Linked DNA regions of Microterricola viridarii. The protein of the gene in region 2 interacts with the protein of the main gene of each other region in a pairwise test. Links are inferred from orthologs where the notes say so. Each region holds a gene or a part of one and is shown on either strand. Other genes may lie near its edges.

What was found.
Region 1: the proteins of BLT62_RS01860 (region 2) and BLT62_RS03155 interact in binary tests that used the Escherichia coli proteins (3 or more experiments, as listed by UniProt). The link is inferred for Microterricola viridarii from one-to-one orthologs.

What each region holds. Positions count from the first base shown.
Region 1 is NZ_LT629742.1:667,528-675,967, forward strand. The notes cover bases 2,249-5,218. They hold BLT62_RS03155 (Nramp family divalent metal transporter), read right to left. Parts: upstream 4,404-5,218; coding sequence 3,093-4,403; downstream 2,249-3,092. Other genes in these bases: BLT62_RS03145 (HAD-IIA family hydrolase), read right to left, coding at 2,249-2,338; BLT62_RS03150 (metal-dependent transcriptional regulator), read right to left, coding at 2,441-3,082; BLT62_RS03160 (TrmH family RNA methyltransferase), read left to right, coding at 4,603-5,218. Outside these bases: BLT62_RS03135 (ABC transporter ATP-binding protein), read left to right, coding at 1-453; BLT62_RS03140 (ABC transporter ATP-binding protein), read left to right, coding at 450-1,304; more of BLT62_RS03145, read right to left, coding at 1,541-2,248; more of BLT62_RS03160, read left to right, coding at 5,219-5,247; BLT62_RS03165 (DUF5979 domain-containing protein), read left to right, coding at 5,470-8,440. UniProt on the Escherichia coli protein: H(+)-stimulated, divalent metal cation uptake system. Involved in manganese and iron uptake. Can also transport cadmium, cobalt, zinc and to a lesser extent nickel and copper. Involved in response to reactive oxygen.
Region 2 is NZ_LT629742.1:402,860-411,286, reverse strand. Bases 5,471-8,427 are described here. They hold BLT62_RS01860 (nucleotide exchange factor GrpE), read right to left. Parts: upstream 7,269-8,427; coding sequence 6,672-7,268; downstream 5,471-6,671. Other genes in these bases: dnaK (molecular chaperone DnaK), read right to left, coding at 7,271-8,427; BLT62_RS01865 (DnaJ C-terminal domain-containing protein), read right to left, coding at 5,542-6,546; BLT62_RS01870 (heat shock protein transcriptional repressor HspR), read right to left, coding at 5,471-5,539. Outside these bases: BLT62_RS01895 (serine hydrolase domain-containing protein), read left to right, coding at 1-453; BLT62_RS01890 (NYN domain-containing protein), read left to right, coding at 682-1,740; BLT62_RS01885 (SDR family NAD(P)-dependent oxidoreductase), read left to right, coding at 2,327-3,073; BLT62_RS01880 (MarR family winged helix-turn-helix transcriptional regulator), read left to right, coding at 3,066-3,572; BLT62_RS01875 (class I SAM-dependent methyltransferase), read right to left, coding at 3,666-4,826; more of BLT62_RS01870, read right to left, coding at 5,093-5,470. UniProt on the Escherichia coli protein: Participates actively in the response to hyperosmotic and heat shock by preventing the aggregation of stress-denatured proteins, in association with DnaK and GrpE. It is the nucleotide exchange factor for DnaK and may function as a thermosensor.

The DNA.
Region 1 (8,440 bases), 270 kb from region 2 along the record:
GCGGCGCGCGACCGCGCCATCGAGCTGCTGATGCGGGTGCGAGTGCCGAACCCGGTCGAGGCCCTCGGCCGCTACCCCCATCAGTTCTCGGGCGGGCAGCGCCAGCGCATCGCGATCGCGATCGCCCTGGCCTGCGACCCGGTGGTGCTGCTCGCCGACGAGCCGACCACGGCCCTCGACGTCACTGTGCAGGCCGGCATCCTGCACCTGCTGCGTGACCTCGCCGACGAGCGCCAGCTCGCCGTGCTGCTGGTCACCCACGACCTCGGCGTGATGAGCGCCATAGCCGACGAGGTCTCGGTGATGCGCCACGGCGCGATCGTGGAGACCGGCCCGCGCGAGCAGATCTTCGGCGCCCCGCAGCACGCGTACACCCGCGAGCTGCTGGAGTCGCTGCCGAGCGCCCAGGGTTCCGACACGCCGTCCGTGATCCAGAAGGAGGCCGGCCGATGAGCGCGAGCCCGAACGATCTGCTGAGCGTCACCGACCTCGTCATCGAGTACCACGGCGCCTCTGTCGTGCGGGCCGTCGACGGCGTCTCGCTGTCGATCGCGCCCGGTGAGGTGCTGGCGCTAGTCGGCGAGAGCGGCTGCGGCAAGTCCAGCCTCGCCCGCGCCGTCGTCGGCATGGAGAAGCCGCGCTCCGGGAGCGTGAGCTACCGCGGCCAGGCCGTGCCGCTGCTCGGCGTGCGCCGCCGGCCGACCGCCTTCACGTCGATCCAGATGGTGTTCCAAGACCCGAACTCGTCGCTGAACCCGCGCATCCGGGTCGGTACCCAGATCACCGAGGGTATCCGCGCCGCGCTCGCCCGCGGCGAGGCGGGCTCGAAGCCGGAGGAGTGGCTGGAGCGGGTCGGCCTGCCGACCGCGATGGTCTCCCGCTACGCGCACGAGCTCTCCGGCGGCCAGCGGCAGCGCGTGGCGATCGCCCGCGCCCTCGCCGCCCGGCCCGACCTGCTCGTCGCCGACGAGCCGATCTCGGCCCTGGACGCCTCCAGCCAGGCCTCCGTCGCCGACATGATGCGCCGGCTGGCGCTGGATGCCGGGGCCGGCCTGCTGTTCATCTCGCACGACCTCGCCATCGTGCGCCTGATCGCCGACCGCACCGTTGTGATGTACCGCGGCCAGATCGTGGAGTCCGGCGTCTCGGAGCGCATCTGGGAGGAGCCGGCCCACCCGTACACGCAGGCGCTGCTCTCGGCCATCCCCGCGCCGGACGGCCGCGGCATCCTGCCCGCTGCCCCCGCTGCGGAGGCGCCGGCCGAGTGGCGCAGCTCGCTGCCGGCCGCGCTCGACCGCGTCTAGCGGCGCCCAGCCGCGCGCCCAACCGCCGCAACCCCACGCAACCCCACGTCGAGACTGCGCGACTTGTAGTTCCAGCCCCCGGGAACTACAAGTCGCGCAGTCTCGACGAGCTGGGCGCGCGGGCGCGGGCGAGGGCGCGGGCGCGGGGCAACAGCAGAAAACTCAGGACCACAGCCGCACTGGCCCTAGATTCGGGGCAGCGGGCGTGTGGTCCTGAGTGTGCGGGTGCGTCGCTGCTAGAGCGCGGTCTCGCGCGGCTCGGCGTAGACGAGCTCGTGCACGCCGGAGAGGATCTCGTCCGGCCGGAACGGGTAGCGCGCGATCTCGGCGTCGTCGCTGATGCCGGTGAGCACCAGGATCGTGTGCAGGCCCGCCTCGATGCCGGCGACGATGTCGGTGTCCATCCGGTCGCCGATCATGGCCGTGTTCTCGGAGTGCGCGCCGATCTTGTTCATCGCCGAGCGGAACATCATCGGGTTCGGCTTGCCCACGATGTAGGGCTCCATGCCGGTCGCCTTCGTGATGAGGGCGGCGATGGCGCCGGTGGCGGGCATCGGGCCGTCGGCGCTCGGGCCGGTGGCATCCGGGTTCGTGGCAATGAATCGGGCGCCGCCGACGATCAGGCGGATCGCCTTGGTGATCGCCTCGAAGGAGTAGTTGCGGGTCTCGCCCACGACGACGTAGTCGGGGCTCGTCTCGGTCATGATGAAGCCGGCCTCGTGCAGGGCCGTTGTCAGGCCAGCCTCGCCGATGACGAAGGCGCTGCCGCCGGGGCTCTGCGACTTGAGGAACGCGGCGGTGGCCAGCGCGCTCGTCCAGATGGCCTCCTCCGGCACAATGAGGCCGGAGGCGCGGAGCCGCGCGCTCAGGTCGCGCGGGGTGAAGATGGAGTTGTTGGTGAGCACCAGGTAGGGGTTGCCCTCGGTGCGCCACTGCTCGAGCAGTTCGGCCGCGCCGGGGAGCGGCTCGTTCTCGTGCACCAGCACGCCATCCATATCGGTGAGCCAGCATTCGATTTCATCGCGACGTGCCATGAGCATCCTTCCTTCAGTGCTCAGCCTAGGGCGGATGCGGCGTGCTCATGTTACGGCGACGGGTCGGAGGCGTTTCGCGGGCGGCCTCGCGGGCCCGAGCGGCTAGGCGCTGACCCAGATGCTCGCGAGCGCCTCGGCCGAGAGCGGGAGCAGGCGGCCGTCCGGCAGCAGCACGCCGGCATCCGCCAGCTCGAGCGCGGTGTCGAGGCCGATGCCGTTGTCGGTGAGCAGGCGCAGCACGGCCGGGTCGCGGTCGCTGATGCGCACGACGGCGCCGCGGTGGCCGGCGACGGCCTCGGCGAGCAGCACAGCGGCGGGGCGCTGCAGGCTGCCGTCTGCGGCCGGGATGGGGTCGCCGTGCGGGTCGCGCCGCGGGTGGCCGAGCCGCGCATCGATCGCCGCGAGCAGCCGCTCGCTCAGCGCGTGCTCCAGCACCTCGGCCTCGTCGTGCACCGCGTCCCAGGTGTAGCCCATCTCGTTCACGAGCCAGGTCTCGATCAGGCGGTGCCGGCGCACCACCTGGAGCGCCCGCGCGGTGCCCGCCTCGTTCAGTCGCACCGCGCCGTAGGGAACGTGGGTGACCATTCCCATGGCGGCGAGCTTCTTGACCATCTCGGTGACCGAGCTGGGCGCGATGCCGAGCTTGCCGGCCAGCGCGGAGGGCGTGATCGGCTCCGGCTGCCACTCGGTGTGCGCGTAGATGGTCTTGAGGTAGTCCTCGATGGCGGGGGTCGTGGCAGGCATCGACCCCAGACTATCCGCCGAACAGCAGCACGAGCAGGGTGACGTTGAGCGTGATGAGCAGAACGGATGCCACGGCGCCCGCCGAGGTCGTCACCCAGCGGTTGCGGTACTCGCCGAGCACGCCGGCCTTCGCCGTCAGCCAGACCAGCGGCACCAGGGCGAACGGGATGCCGAAGGAGAGCACCACCTGGCTGAGCACGAGGGCCTGGGTCGGGTCGAAGCCGCTGCCGAGGATCAGCAGCGCCGGGATCAGCGTCACGAGCCGGCGGGCCACGAGCGGCACCCGCACGTGCAGCAGGCCGTGCATGATCTCGGCGCCGGCGTACGCGCCGACCGAGGTAGAGGCCAGCCCGGAGGCGAGCAGGCCGACAGCGAACAGGGTTGCGACGACGGCGCCCATCGAGTCGTGCAGCGCCGCGTAGGCGCCCTCAAGGCTGTCGGTGCCGGCGACGCCCTGCAGGTTCGCGGCGGCGAGCAGCAGGATCGCGAGGTTGACGCTGCCGGCGATGACCATCGCGATCGAGACGTCCCAGCGGGTGGCGGTGAGCAGGCGCTTCGTGGTGAGCCCGGATGCCCGCACCTCGAAGCGGTCGCGGGCGAGCGCCGAGTGCGCGTAGATCGCGTGCGGCATGATCGTCGCGCCGAGGATGGAGGCGGCCAGCAGCACCGAGTTGGTTCCCTCGAAGCGGGGGACCAGCCCGCCCAGCACGCCCTCGGGTGACGGCGGCGCGATGAAGACGCCGGCGGTGAAGCCGATCGCGATGATGGCGAGCAGGCTGATGACGACGCGCTCGAACACGCGGGGGCCGCGCCGGGTCTGCACGGCGAGCATCACCATCGACACGGTGCCGGTGATGACGCCGCCCCAGATCAGCGGCAGGTTGAACAACAGGTTGAGCGCGACGGCGCCGCCAATGATCTCGGCCAGGTCGGTGGCCATCGCCACGAGCTCGGCCTGCAGCCAGTAGCTGCGGCGGGCGTGCCGGTTGCGGATGCGGAGGCCGAGCAGCTCGGGAAGGCTCTTGCCCGTGACGATGCCGAGCTTGGCCGAGAGGTACTGGATCAGCCAGGCCATCACATTGCCGGCGACGACCACCCAGACGAGCAGATAGCCATACTCGGCGCCGGCGGTCATGTTGCTGGCGACGTTGCCCGGGTCGAGGTAGGCGACGCCGGCCACGAGGGCGGGGCCGAGCAGCCAGAGGATCCGGTGCTGACCGCCGCGGCCGAGGCGCGCGGCACGGCGCTGGGCAGGGCTCGCGGCAGGGCTCGCGGCGGTTCCCGCTCCCCGCGCCTGCTCGTCGTTGAGAGTTTTAGGCATGCCTAAAACATAGCAACTTTTAGGCGCACCTAAAAGCCCTCGCGCCCGCCTCCCGGTTGCCACAAATCGGGGGTCCGCGCGCCCCACACCCCTGATTTGTGGCAACCGGGAGGGGGCGCGGGGGAAGTAGCCTTGTGTGGTGAATGAGCAGACGCAGGACGCCGCGGCCGACGGTGACGAAGGCCGGGCCGCGGAGGCCATCGCGCCGACCCCAACCGTCGAACTCAGCACCTGGGGCGTCGGGCCGTGGCCCGGCGGCCGCGAGGAGTGGCCGGACGAGGACTACTACGACCCCGAGCTGCTCGCGCACGGCGACACCCGCAATGTGATCGACCGCTACCGGTACTGGCGCATGGAGGCCATCGTGGCCGACCTCGATGAGCACCGGCATCCGTTCCATGTCGCCATCGAGAACTGGCAGCACGACATGAACATCGGCTCGATCGTGCGCAGCGCCAACGCCTTCGCCGCCGACACCGTGCACATCGTCGGCCGGCGCCGCTGGAACAAGCGCGGCGCCATGGTCACCGACCGCTACCAGCACGTGCTGCACCACTCCACCGTCGATGAGCTCGTCGAGTGGGCGCGCGCGGAGGGGCTGCCGATCATCGCGATCGACAACGTTCCTGGCTGCGTGAAGATCGAGACGTTCACCTGGCCCGAGCGCTGCCTCATGCTGTTCGGCCAGGAGGGGCCCGGGCTGTCGCCGGAGGCGATCGCCGCCGCCGCCGCCGTCGTGGAGATCACCCAGTTCGGGTCCACCCGCTCGATCAACGCCAGCGCGGCCGCGGCCGTCACCATGCACTCCTGGGTGATGCAGCATGTGAGCTTCGCCACGCAGTAGGCCCGCGCTCAGGTTAGGGCCAAAGTGCCCCCAGTTCGGGGTGCAAAGGGTGATTTTCGGGGTGAAATCGGTCCTCACTACGGGGGACAGTTTGGGGTACAGCCACTCGGACTGGGATTCTGGAAGCGTAGCCCGCCCTAGACGCACGTGCGCGAGGTTCTCGGTGACGAGAATGTCGCGCGACCGGGCTGCACGCCCGATCCGCAGCCCAGGGGGATATCCATGCCTGTTCCACGTTTGCGCTCCAGCGCGCCTGCCCACCGCGCACCGCGTCGACGGTACCTCGGGCAGACGCGCCTCTTCTCGGTGGCGGCCGCGTTCCTCTCGGTTGTGGCGCTGCTGGCGGGAGGGCTCGTCGTCGGCGGAGTTGACGGTGGCCAGTCGCACGCGGCCGAGATCGAGTCGGAGCTCGCCCTCACCAAGACGGTGACCGCGCCGAACACCTCCCCGTATGCCCCCGGCGAGACCTTCAGCTACACGATCGAGCTCCGCTGCAACGTTGTGAGCGCCGACGTCTGCACCGACGCGCAACTCACCGACGCCCTGCCCGCACCGCTGGTCTTCGACGATGGCGTGCCGGACCCGGTCCGGGTGCAGGGAGTCTCGGCTCCCACGGTCACGCTGGATGGCACGTCCTTCACCGTTGACTTCACCGCCAAGGGCGAGAGCGGGACGGGCATCCTGGGCGGCGAAACGTACTCCATCGCCGTGTACGTGAAGGTTCCTGCCAACGTCAGCGGTGACCTCGACGGCACCGAACTCGTCAACGTCGCTCACGCGACAGCCTCGAACGCGGAGGCAGTTGAGAGCCCGGCGAGCATCACGCTCGAAGTGCCCGTGGTTCTGGACTCGAGCGTCGCCAAGTCGGTCGACAACAAGCAGGTAGCCGGGGCAACAGTTCCGGCTGTTGCCGATCAGCCCGTGGAGTACACCATCGGCGGCGGCAACGCCTCGAACCGCGCAGTCGACACCCTCGTCATCCAGGACCCGGCCGACGGTTCGACGAGCCCGCTGGGCGGATACCTCGACTTCGCCGGGATCGGCTCGATCACGGCGCCGACCGGCGCGGACCGGGTGAAGATCGAGTACCGCGACGCCCTCGGCGACTGGGTTGAGGCCTATGCGACCGGCCCGATCCCCGCCGACACCACCGGCATCCCGGCCATCGATCCGTTGACCGAAGTCAAGGGCCTCCGGTTCACGTTCAGCAAGAACGCCGGCCAGCTCCCGCCGACCCCGGCGGACGGCCAGGCCGCGATCGTCATCAACACGGTCACCAACAGCACCGTGAGCACGATCCCGCAGGATCAGTCGGTGACGATCCCCAACACCGCCGCGTCGCACGTCACGCTCGGGGCTACCGCGACCCCGCCGAAGACCGCCCCGGCCGACGTCGTCGTCAGCAACACCGGCCCGCAGGTGGGCGTCACCAAGGTGTTCACGAAGGACGCCCTGCTCGCCGGCGAATCGACCACCGCGCTGATCACCGCGACGAACGGCAATCGCGCGGTGACCGAGCTCGTCATCGCGGAGCCGTCGCCTGGCGCTGCAGACCTCGCCGCCCAGGGTCTCGACTTCGGTGGCTTCACTGACGACCTCGAGTGGCCGGCCAACGCCGATGCTGCGAGCGTCGAGTACGAATATGCGGACGGAACCTTCGAGACCATCGCCGCGGACGGGGTTGACACGCTCCCCGTCGCACCGGCGGGAAAGACTGTTGTCGGCTTCACCGTGCGCTTCACCGGCCCGATCCAGGCCAACGCGACAACCGACATCTCGTTCACCGTGACCGCGCAGCCGGTCCCTGGCGTGGACGACGTCACCAATACCAATGAGACGACCGCCACCGTCACCGACGTCCACGGCAAGACCGGCATCGACGACGCGCAGGACGACCTCACACGCCAGCCGGCGCGCGTCTCGACCAGCGTCGAGAAGAACATCGCGCGCGAGGAACTGTGGGCCGCGCCCGGCGCGGTGAGTTCCGTCTCCATCGTCGGCGCCGTCAACGACGCCGGGTCGAATGCGTCCACCATCGGCTCCGAGCACCTCACCATTACCGATCCCGCCGACACCGCCACTCCGAGCGAGTTCTGGAACACCTTCAACCTTGCGCGGATCACCGCCGGCGTGCCCAGCAACGCCAACCTCACGGTGAAGTATTGGGACGGCTCCGACTGGCAGACCTTTGCGGGCGCCGGCCTGATCGAGGGCAGCGCAAATTGGGACTTCACCGTTCCGAACGCACTCAAAGACACCATCCAAGGCGTGCAGTTCGTCTATACCGGCAAGGACGGCAAACTCCTGCCGCCCGGGTTCACGGCCGCGCCCTACCTGAGCGTGCAGACGCGCGACGAGTTCCGCGACGGGAGCGGCAGCGTCGCCGACGCGGCCAAGGCCGCCGATCCGCTTGTTGTGGCGAACCGGGCGTCCGCCGCGGTCAGCAACCCGAACGACACCACACCGGCCGACAACAAGGCAGAGGCCGACGACACGATCAGCCTCAAGCCGCTGGACGGTGCCGGTGTCGGTCCCGACCTGATCGAGAAGCACTGGCTGAGCGACGAGGTGTATGCGTTCAGCGATGAGCAGCGCACCGCGCGCCTCAGCTGGTCAACCGAGGGGCTGCCCTTCACCACGGTCACCGTTGTGGACGACCCAACCCCCGGCGCCGCTTTCGGAAACATCCAGGCCTCCGTCTACGACGCCTTCGACCTGGCCAAGATCGAGCCGATCACCCCTGCACTCGACCCGCTGATCGCCTACGACAAGGTTGAGCGCGTCGAGCTGTTCAACGACGCCTCCGACACCTGGGACGACATCACCGGCCAGGTCTGCACCCCCGCCGCCGCGTGCGACGGCGCATTCCCCGGTTACGTGCTGACAGCTGCCGAGCGCGCCTCGACGCTGGCCGTGCGCCTGACCTACGCCGAGGGCTCCAAGCGCACGGCGGAGGCCGCGCCCCCTGTCGACAGTGGAGTCGCCGCGTCGTACAACCACGAACGCGGACTCGACCTCACCTTCCAGATCCGCCAGAAGAAGCGCAGCGGCGGGCCGGTCGTCGGCGACATCCACACCGACACCTACAACACCGGCGTGCGCGGCCTCGTGAAGAACACGGTGAACCTCAGCGGGCAGGGTGCGCACAACGTGTCCCAGAGCGCCGAGGACACGATCACGATTCGCGACACCC
Region 2 (8,427 bases):
CAGCCGCATCCGGTGTTCGACGAATCCGTTGTCGGCCTCGACTACGCGGCGATGCAGCGCCTGCAGCACCCGGGTGCCGGCGGCTACGCCCGCGCCGAGGACCTGCTGGCGATCGGACGCTCGCTACTCACCGGGGACGGCGCCGTCGTGCACCCGACGACCGTGGCCGCGCTGCAGCGGCCGCGCACGAGTGGGCTCCCGCTGATGGAGTCGGCGCCCCACCGCCCGGGCGAGCTCTGGGGCCTTGGCTTCAAGCTCCGGCTGGACGCCCCCGGCCTGCTCGCCACCGACGGCTTCGGCCACAGCGGCTGGGCCGGCTGCGAGTTCTGGATCTACCCGGAGCAGGGCGTCTGCTTCACGCTGCTGACCAATGTGCTGGAGCCCGCGCGTCGCGGCGTGAACATCGACCGGCTGCACAACACCGTCGTGGCGGGAACCCGCGCTTCGCGCTGACCCCAGGCCCGAGCCGGCCCCGGCATCCGCCGACAGGCTGACCGACAGAAACGCAGGAGGAGGGCGGCGCGGGTCGCCGCCACGGCGCCCGCACTGCTCTCCTCCTGTGTTTCTGCGCCGAAGCGGTCGCGTGGGCCACCCCCGCGACGGCAGAATAGAGGTGTGTCACCCGGGCACGCCGCGGTTCCGCCGGCACCCGAGAACGGCGGCACCGTCGAAGGGCATCGCATGAACGCATCCACCGAGACGCGCGTCGGGGTCTACATCGACTTCGACAACATCGTCATCTCCCGCTACAACCAGCTGCACACCCGCGGCCAGTTCCAGAAGGACCACGCCCGCGACGCCGTGGGCGGCAAGGGCGAATCGGCCGCCATCACGCAGCGGATCGACGAGGCCACGGTCAACCTCGGCGCCATCCTCGACTTCGCCTCGTCCTTCGGCACCGTGGGCGTCAGCCGCGCCTACGCCGACTGGTCCGTCGCCATCAACGCCAGCTACCGCCGCCAGCTGATTGACCGCGCCGTCGACCTGGTGCAGCTGTTCCCCGTCGTCGCCTCGATGAAGAACGGGGCCGACATCCGCCTCGCCGTCGACGTGATCGAAGACCTGTTCCGCCTCGCCGACCTCACCCACGTGGTGATCGTCGCGGGCGACTCCGACTACATCGCGCTCGCCCAGCGGGCCAAGCTGCTCGGCCGACACGTCGTCGGCATCGGCGTGGCCGGCGGAACCAGCAAGGCCCTCGCCGCCGCCTGCGACGAGTTCGTCGACTACGACGCGCTGCCCGGAATCGTGCGGGTGAGCGTCGCCCAGGAATCCCGTCCGAGCCGGCGCAAGGCTGGAGCCAACGGTTCCTCCGGAGCCGGGGCCTCGGAATCCGCAGATGCCGCGGACACGGCTGCGACACGGCAGACGGAGGACGGGCCCGCAGCCGACGCCTCCCCGGATGCCGGCGAGCCCTCTGCACCTGCGCGCGCGATGCGCCCGCGTTCCTCCCGGCAGGCGAAAGCCGCCCTCGAGGAGGCCGGCGACCTGCTCGCCCGCGCCCTGGAGCTCGGCGCCGCCAAGTACGACGAGGACTGGCAGGCCAGCGGCAACGTGAAGAACCAGATGCTGCGCATGGACCCGACGTTCCAGGAGCGAGCCCTCGGCTTCTCCTCGTTCACCGACTTCGTGAAGGCGATGGACTCCCGCGTCGAGATCGACGAGAGCCACCCCTCCCGGCGGATCCGGCTGCGCCCGCTCGGCACCCAGCTGATGTTCTCGGCCCTCCCCGACGCCTGAGCGGCGCCGCGCGGCGCAGCCCAACGCGGCCCGCTCTGCGCCAGTTCGTAGCCCTCCGCGCCACACCAGCTGGCGCGGAGGCCGAGGAAGTGGCGCTGGGCGAGGTCGACGGATGCGCGGCCCCGCCCGCACCGCATGCACGGCCCGGCGCAGCCCAACGTGGCCCGACGCAGCGCGGCGCGGCCCGCTCTGCGCCAGTTCGTAGCCCTCCGCGCCACACCAGCTGGCGCGGAGGCCGAGGAAGTGGCGCAGAGCGCGGTCGGCGGATGCGCGGCCCCGCCCGCACGGCGGCGACGCTGCGACGCCCGCCCGACGCCCGCCTGCGCCAGTATGTAGCCCTGCGCGCCACTCCAGCTGGCGCGGAGGGCGAGCAAGTGGCGCTGGGTGAGGTCGACGAATGCCGGCCACCCCGAGCGCCCGCACGGCCGCCCGCACGGCCGAAGCCCGCACGGCCACCCGCACGGCCACGATTCGGCCGTGCTTCGGCCGCACTTCGGCGCGCTTTCGGCGACCTGTCGGCACGGACGGCATCCGCAGATCGGAGGCGTATGCTGTCGCGAAGACAGTAAATAAGGAGTCGGACCCCATGAGTTTCACCGGAAAAGTAGCACTCGTCACCGCCAGCGGCGCCGGAATCGGCGCGGCAGTCGCCAAGCGCCTGGCGCGCGAGGGCGCGAGCGTCGTCGTCTCGGACGTCAATGACGAGAACGGCCTCGCCGTCGTCGCCGAGATCGTGGCAGCCGGCGGCAAGGCCGCCTACAAGGCAGCCAATGTCGCCGACGCCGAGCAGGTCGACGCGCTCGTCGACTTCGCCGTCGCAGAGTTCGGCGGCCTGCACCTGGCCGTGAACAACGCCGGCATCGGCGCCATGCCCAAGCGCCTCGACGAGATCGCCGAGGTCGAGTGGGACCGCACCATGAACGTCACCCTGCGCGGAACCTGGCTGTCGATGAAGGCCGAGACCCGCCACTTCCTCGCAAACGGCGGCGGCAACATCGTCAACATCGCCTCGATCGCCGGCCTGAACGCCACCCCCAACCTCACGCCGTACGGCGCGAGCAAGCACGGCGTCGTCTCGCTGACCCGCAGCGGCGCGCAGGAGTACGCCACCGACAACATCCGCATCAACGCTGTCGCCCCCGGCGCGATCGAGACGGCCGCTCTGGCCTCGCTGCCGGCCGAGGCCAAGGCCGGCTACGCCGCCGAGATCCCGATGAAGCGCCTCGGCCTGCCCGAGGACATCGCCAACGCGGCCGTCTGGCTGCTCTCCGACGAGGCCTCCTTCGTCACCGGCGTCGTGCTGCCGGTCGACGGCGGCACGCAGTATGCCTGATTCCCCCGCCCCGAGCGGCTCGTTCCCGGCGGGCTCGTTGCCCTACGGCTCCGAGCCGCTCGCCGCGCTCCTCAGCGTCTTCACGCGCTGGGGCTCCGGCGGCTTCATCCACGCACTGGCTGAGAACGCGGCGGCAGGCGCCGGCGAGTTGGACGCGACGAGCATCGTCGCCGTGACCACCCTCGCCAGGGAGGGCGCGATGCGGCCCTCGGCCTTGGCCGAGCGACTGCGCGTCGGCGCCTCGAACGTGAGCAAGATCAGCGCCCGGCTGGCCGCGCTCGGCCTGGTGCAGAAGGTGGCCGACCCCGCGGATTCGCGCGCGTCGCTGCTGCAGCTCACCCCGCAGGGCGAGGCCGTGATGGCCTCCCTCGTCGAGGCGGGCGACCGGATGATGGCCGAGATCCTCGCCGACTGGCCTTCCGCCGACCGTGCAGAGCTCGGCCGGCTGCTGGCGCGCTTCGAGCGGGATGCCGCCCGCTACACGCTCGGCACCGACTAGCCCGTCCGGCGACAGCGATAGCGACAACCGCAGCCACAGCGCACAATGGCGCCTTCCCGATCGGGAAGGCGCCATTGTGCGCAGTCGGCGGCCCTAGGCCGCGCGGGTCGAGACCGTGATGGTGAACTTCGCGTTGCGGGCGACCTGCCGGGTGGGCCCGACGATGCCGCGCAGCGCCGGCGCGTAGCCGAGGTGTGAGTTCCACACACACCAGAGCTGGCCGCCCGGGGCGAGCACGCGCGCCGCGTGCTCGAACAGCTTGAGCGCGATACCGGCGTGCACGGAGGCGCCGACGTGGAAGGGCGGGTTGAGCACGATCAGCTCGGTACTGGCATCCGGCTGGTGGCTCAGACCGTCGTCGCGCACCACGGTGACCCGCTCGCTCATCCGGTTGGCGGCGGCGGTGGCGCGTGCGGATGCCACGGCGGCGGCCGACTGGTCGCTGGCCAGCACGCGCAGCTCGGGCCGGTGCAGCGCCAGCGCGGTGGCCAGGATGCCGGTGCCGCAGCCCAGGTCGATCGCGTTCCGGGCGCGAGGGTGCGCCTCGGCGAGGTGCCCGAGCAGGAACCGCGTGCCGATGTCGACCGAGGCGCCGGCGAACGCCGCCCCGTGCGCGGCGACGGTGAGGCCGAGGTCGTCGTGCCGGTTCAGGCGCGGCCAGGCGGCGGTCGCGGGGTTGGCCTCCTGCGGGGCGCTGGCCAGGAGCACGCGCGACTTCTGCTGCGCGAGGCTCACGTCGAGGCGGCCGAAGTGCGCGCCGAGCACGTCGTTCATCGCGGGGGTCATGTGCTTGATCCGCCCGCCGGCGAACACGACCACGTCGGGCGCGGCATGCGCGGCAATGGCCGCGGCGATCTCGTCCAGCGCGTCGAGGGAGCGCGGCAGCTGCAGCAGCACCACGCGGGCGCCGCCCAGCAGCCCGGCGGCGTTCTGCTCGATGCCGAGGGCGATCGACCGGTAGTCGGTGCCGGCGGCGGCCCCGACCGTCTCGGCGTTTGCCGCGAGGGCGAGCTCGCCGGAGTAGGCGTCTTGGTGCACGCGGATGCCGCCGGCATCCGCCCCCGCCGAGCCGAGCAGCTCGAGCGCACCCAGCGTCAGCGCGCCGTAGCGGTCGCCGATCACGACGACCTCGTGGCCGCTGGCGCCCTGCAGTGCGGCTTCAGCCTCGGACAGGATCAGCCTGTCGCTGGCGTCCACTGCGAAAAGATTCTCGGCCTCAACGTCTGGCCACCGCCGCAAAGCCGAAAATTCCATGCCCCAAGGGTAACCTCGCGACGCACGGCGGCGCGAGGTGCGGGAGACACCAACTCGCGCGACGCGCAGCGTCGCGAAAGGCGGCAGCCCAGTCAAAGGCAACCTCTGGACAGTGACCGATGCGTGCCGGGTCTCGCCAGGCTCGACCAGCGGAGGCGGCTCGACCAGCGGGGGCGGCTCGACCAGCGGAACTGGACCAGCCGGCGGAATCCCTCGCTCGCTCCAGGGAGCGTGCGACCGAAACCACCAGGCGGGAGATCGGGCGGCTAGTGCTCGACGCCGCCGAGCGGGCGCCACACCACGACGGAGTTCGGGCGGCGCAGGCGCGTTCCGGCCTTGACCGAAATGACGTCGCCCTCGGCGCCGGCGGCGAAAATGCGCCGGCCGGGGCGGTTGAGCATTTCGTCGGCGAGTGCCCCCTCGAGCTCGCGCACCCGCGTGGACAGCTCGTTCACGCGGTTCTCAAGTTCTAAAATGCGCCGGATGCCTTCCAGGCTGACGCCCTCGGCGCTGAGCATCGCGATCTCGCGCAGCTGCATCACATCGCGCATGGAGTAGCGCCGGGACTTGCCCGGGGTGCGCTGCGGCTCGACCAGGCCGAGCCGGTCGTACTGGCGCAGCGTCTGCGGGTGCATGCCGGCCAGCTCGGCGGCGGCGGAGATCACGAAGATCGGCGCCCGCTCGTCGATGCCGGCCGACATCCCAGCAGTCATGGTTAGCCCCGTGCCTTGGCGAGGAGGTCCTCGCGCGGGTTCTCATCGGGCAGCGCCTCGCGCAGCTTCTCGAGCGCCTCCTGGGCGGCCGAGTTGAGGTGCGAGGGAACAGCCACCTGCACGACGGCGAGCAGGTCGCCGACGCCCTTGGCGGTCTTCACGCCGCGCCCCTTGACGCGCAGCACGCGGCCGCTCGGCGTGCCGGGGGCGACGCGCAGCTTGACCGGGTCGCCGCCGAGGGTCGGCACCTCGATGGTGGCGCCGAGGGCGGCCTCCACGAAGGTGACGGGCACGTTGACGCGCAGGTTCAGGCCCTCCCGCTCGAACACCGGGTGCTTGCGCACGGTGACGGTCAGGATGATGTCGCCGGCCTCGCCGCCGTCCGGCGAGGGCTGGCCCTTGCCGCGGAGCTTGATCTTCTGCCCGTCGGCGACGCCGGCAGGGATCTTGACCTTGATCGGGCGGCCATCGCTGGTCTGCAGGGTGATGGTGTCGCCCTGCGTGGCGGTGAGGAAGTCGATGGTGGCGCTGGCGTTCACGTCGGCACCGCGGCTCGGGCCGCCGTACCCGCGATAGCCGCCGGTGGTCTGACCGAATCGGCCGCCCTGGCCGCCGAACAGGCCGCCGAGGATGTCGTCGTAGCCTCCACCCTGCTGGAAGGTGTACTGCTGCTGGCCGCGGCCGCCGCCCGCGCCGCCGAACATGCCGCCGAAGACGTCTTCGAAGCCGGCATTGCCGCCGGCGTTGCCGGGAGCGGTGAAGCGAGCCCCGCCGCCCATGGCGCGTATCGCGTCGTATTCCTTGCGCTGCTCAGGATCGGAGAGCACCGAGTGCGCCTCGCTGATCTCCTTGAACTTCGCCTCGGCCTGGGCGTCGCCCTGGTTCGAGTCGGGGTGGTATTTGCGGGCGAGCTTGCGATAGGTCTTCTTCAGCTCGGCCTCGCTCACGTCCTTTGAGACGCCGAGAACCTTGTAGAAGTCCTTGTCAAACCAATCCTGACTTGCCATGCGCGCCTCCTTTCGTGATGAGTTGATGTGTTGCATCCGCTGGCGGATGCAGAAAGTCTGTGTTCACAAGCATTGTGAGTGTAGGGGCCGGATGCCGTGGCATCCGACCCCTACGGGAACCGCTCCTAGGCGGGCACCTGCACGACGACCTTCGCAGGTCGCAGCAAGGTGGAGCCGAGGTAGTAGCCCTTCTCGACGACGTCGGCCACGGTCTCGACCTCCACGCCCGGGGTGGGCTGCTGGAAGATCGCCTCGTGGATCGTCACGTCGAACACCTCGCCGACGGTTCCGACGGTGCTGAGGCCCAGCTTCTCGACACTCGCGCGCAACTTGGCGGCGATCGTCGCGAAGGCTGACTCGCCCTCGAGGTCTCCGTGCTTCTCGGCACGGTCCAGGTCGTCCAGCACCGGCAGCAGCGCGGAGACGGCCGAGCCGACGGCGCGCTCGCGCTCCACCTCACGGTTCGACTCGGTGCGCTTGCGGTAGTTGGCGTACTCGGCGGTGACCCGCTTGAGATCGGCCAGGTGCTCGGCGGTCGGGTCGGCCTCTTCTGCCGCGACGGCATTCAGAATGTCTTCCACAGTGAGCTCCTCCTCTCCCAGCGATTCGGCGCCTGGTCCTTCATTGTCGTGCGTCTCGACGTCGGGGCCCTCGGCCTGGATGGGCTCGCCATCCAGGCCGTTGGGCTCGTCCGGTTCGATCGGCTGGTTGATGTCAGCCATGGTTACTTCTTGTCGTCTTCGTCTTCGACGACCTCGGCGTCGACGACGTCCTCGTCAGAGGAGGCGTCGGCGGGCTGCTCGGCCGAGTCGGCCGCTGCGGCATCCGCCTGCGACGTGGCGTAGATCGCCTCGCCGAGCTTGCCCTGGCTCTCGTTGAGCTTGTCGAAGGCGCTCTTGACCGCGGAGTCGTCGTCGCCGGCGAGGGCGCTCTTGAGGGCATCGACGTCACCCTGCACCTCGGACTTGACGTCCTCGGGCAGCTTGTCCTCGTTGTCCTTGATGAGCTTCTCGATCGAGTAGACGAGCTGCTCAGCGCTGTTGCGCACCTCGGCGGACTCGCGACGAGCCTTGTCCTCGGCTGCGTGCTCCTCGGCCTCGCGCACCATGCGCTCGATGTCTTCCTTGGCCAGCGAGGATCCGCCGGTGATCGTCATCGACTGCTCCTTGCCGGTGCCCTTGTCCTTGGCGGACACGTGCACGATGCCGTTGGCGTCGATGTCGAAGGTGACCTCGACCTGCGGGATGCCGCGGGGGGCCGGGGCGATGCCGGTCAGCTCGAAGGTGCCGAGCGCCTTGTTGTCGCGGGTGAACTCGCGCTCGCCCTGGAAGACCTGGATCGCGACGGACGGCTGGTTGTCGTCTGCCGTGGTGAAGGTCTCGCTGCGCTTGGTCGGGATGGCCGTGTTGCGCTCGATGAGCTTGGTCATGATGCCACCCTTGGTCTCGATACCGAGGCTCAGCGGGGTGACGTCGATCAGCAGCACGTCCTTGCGCTCTCCGCGCAGAACGCCGGCCTGCAGGGCGGCGCCGACGGCGACGACCTCGTCAGGGTTGACGCCCTTGTTGGGCTCCTGGCCGGTCTCCTTCTTGACGAGCTCGCTCACGGCGGGCATACGGGTCGAGCCACCGACGAGCACGACGTGTGCGATGTCGGAGAGCTTGACGCCGGCCTCGCGGATGACGTCCTCGAAGGGCTTCTTGGTGCGGTCGAGCAGGTCGCTGGTCATGTTCTCGAACTCGGCGCGGGTCAGCGTCTCGTCGAGGTTGGCCGGGCCGTTCTCGGTGAGCGAGAGGTAGGGCAGCTGGATGCTGGCCTTGGTGCTCGAGGAGAGCTCCTTCTTGGCCTGCTCAGCGGCCTCCTTGAGGCGCTGCTTGGCGA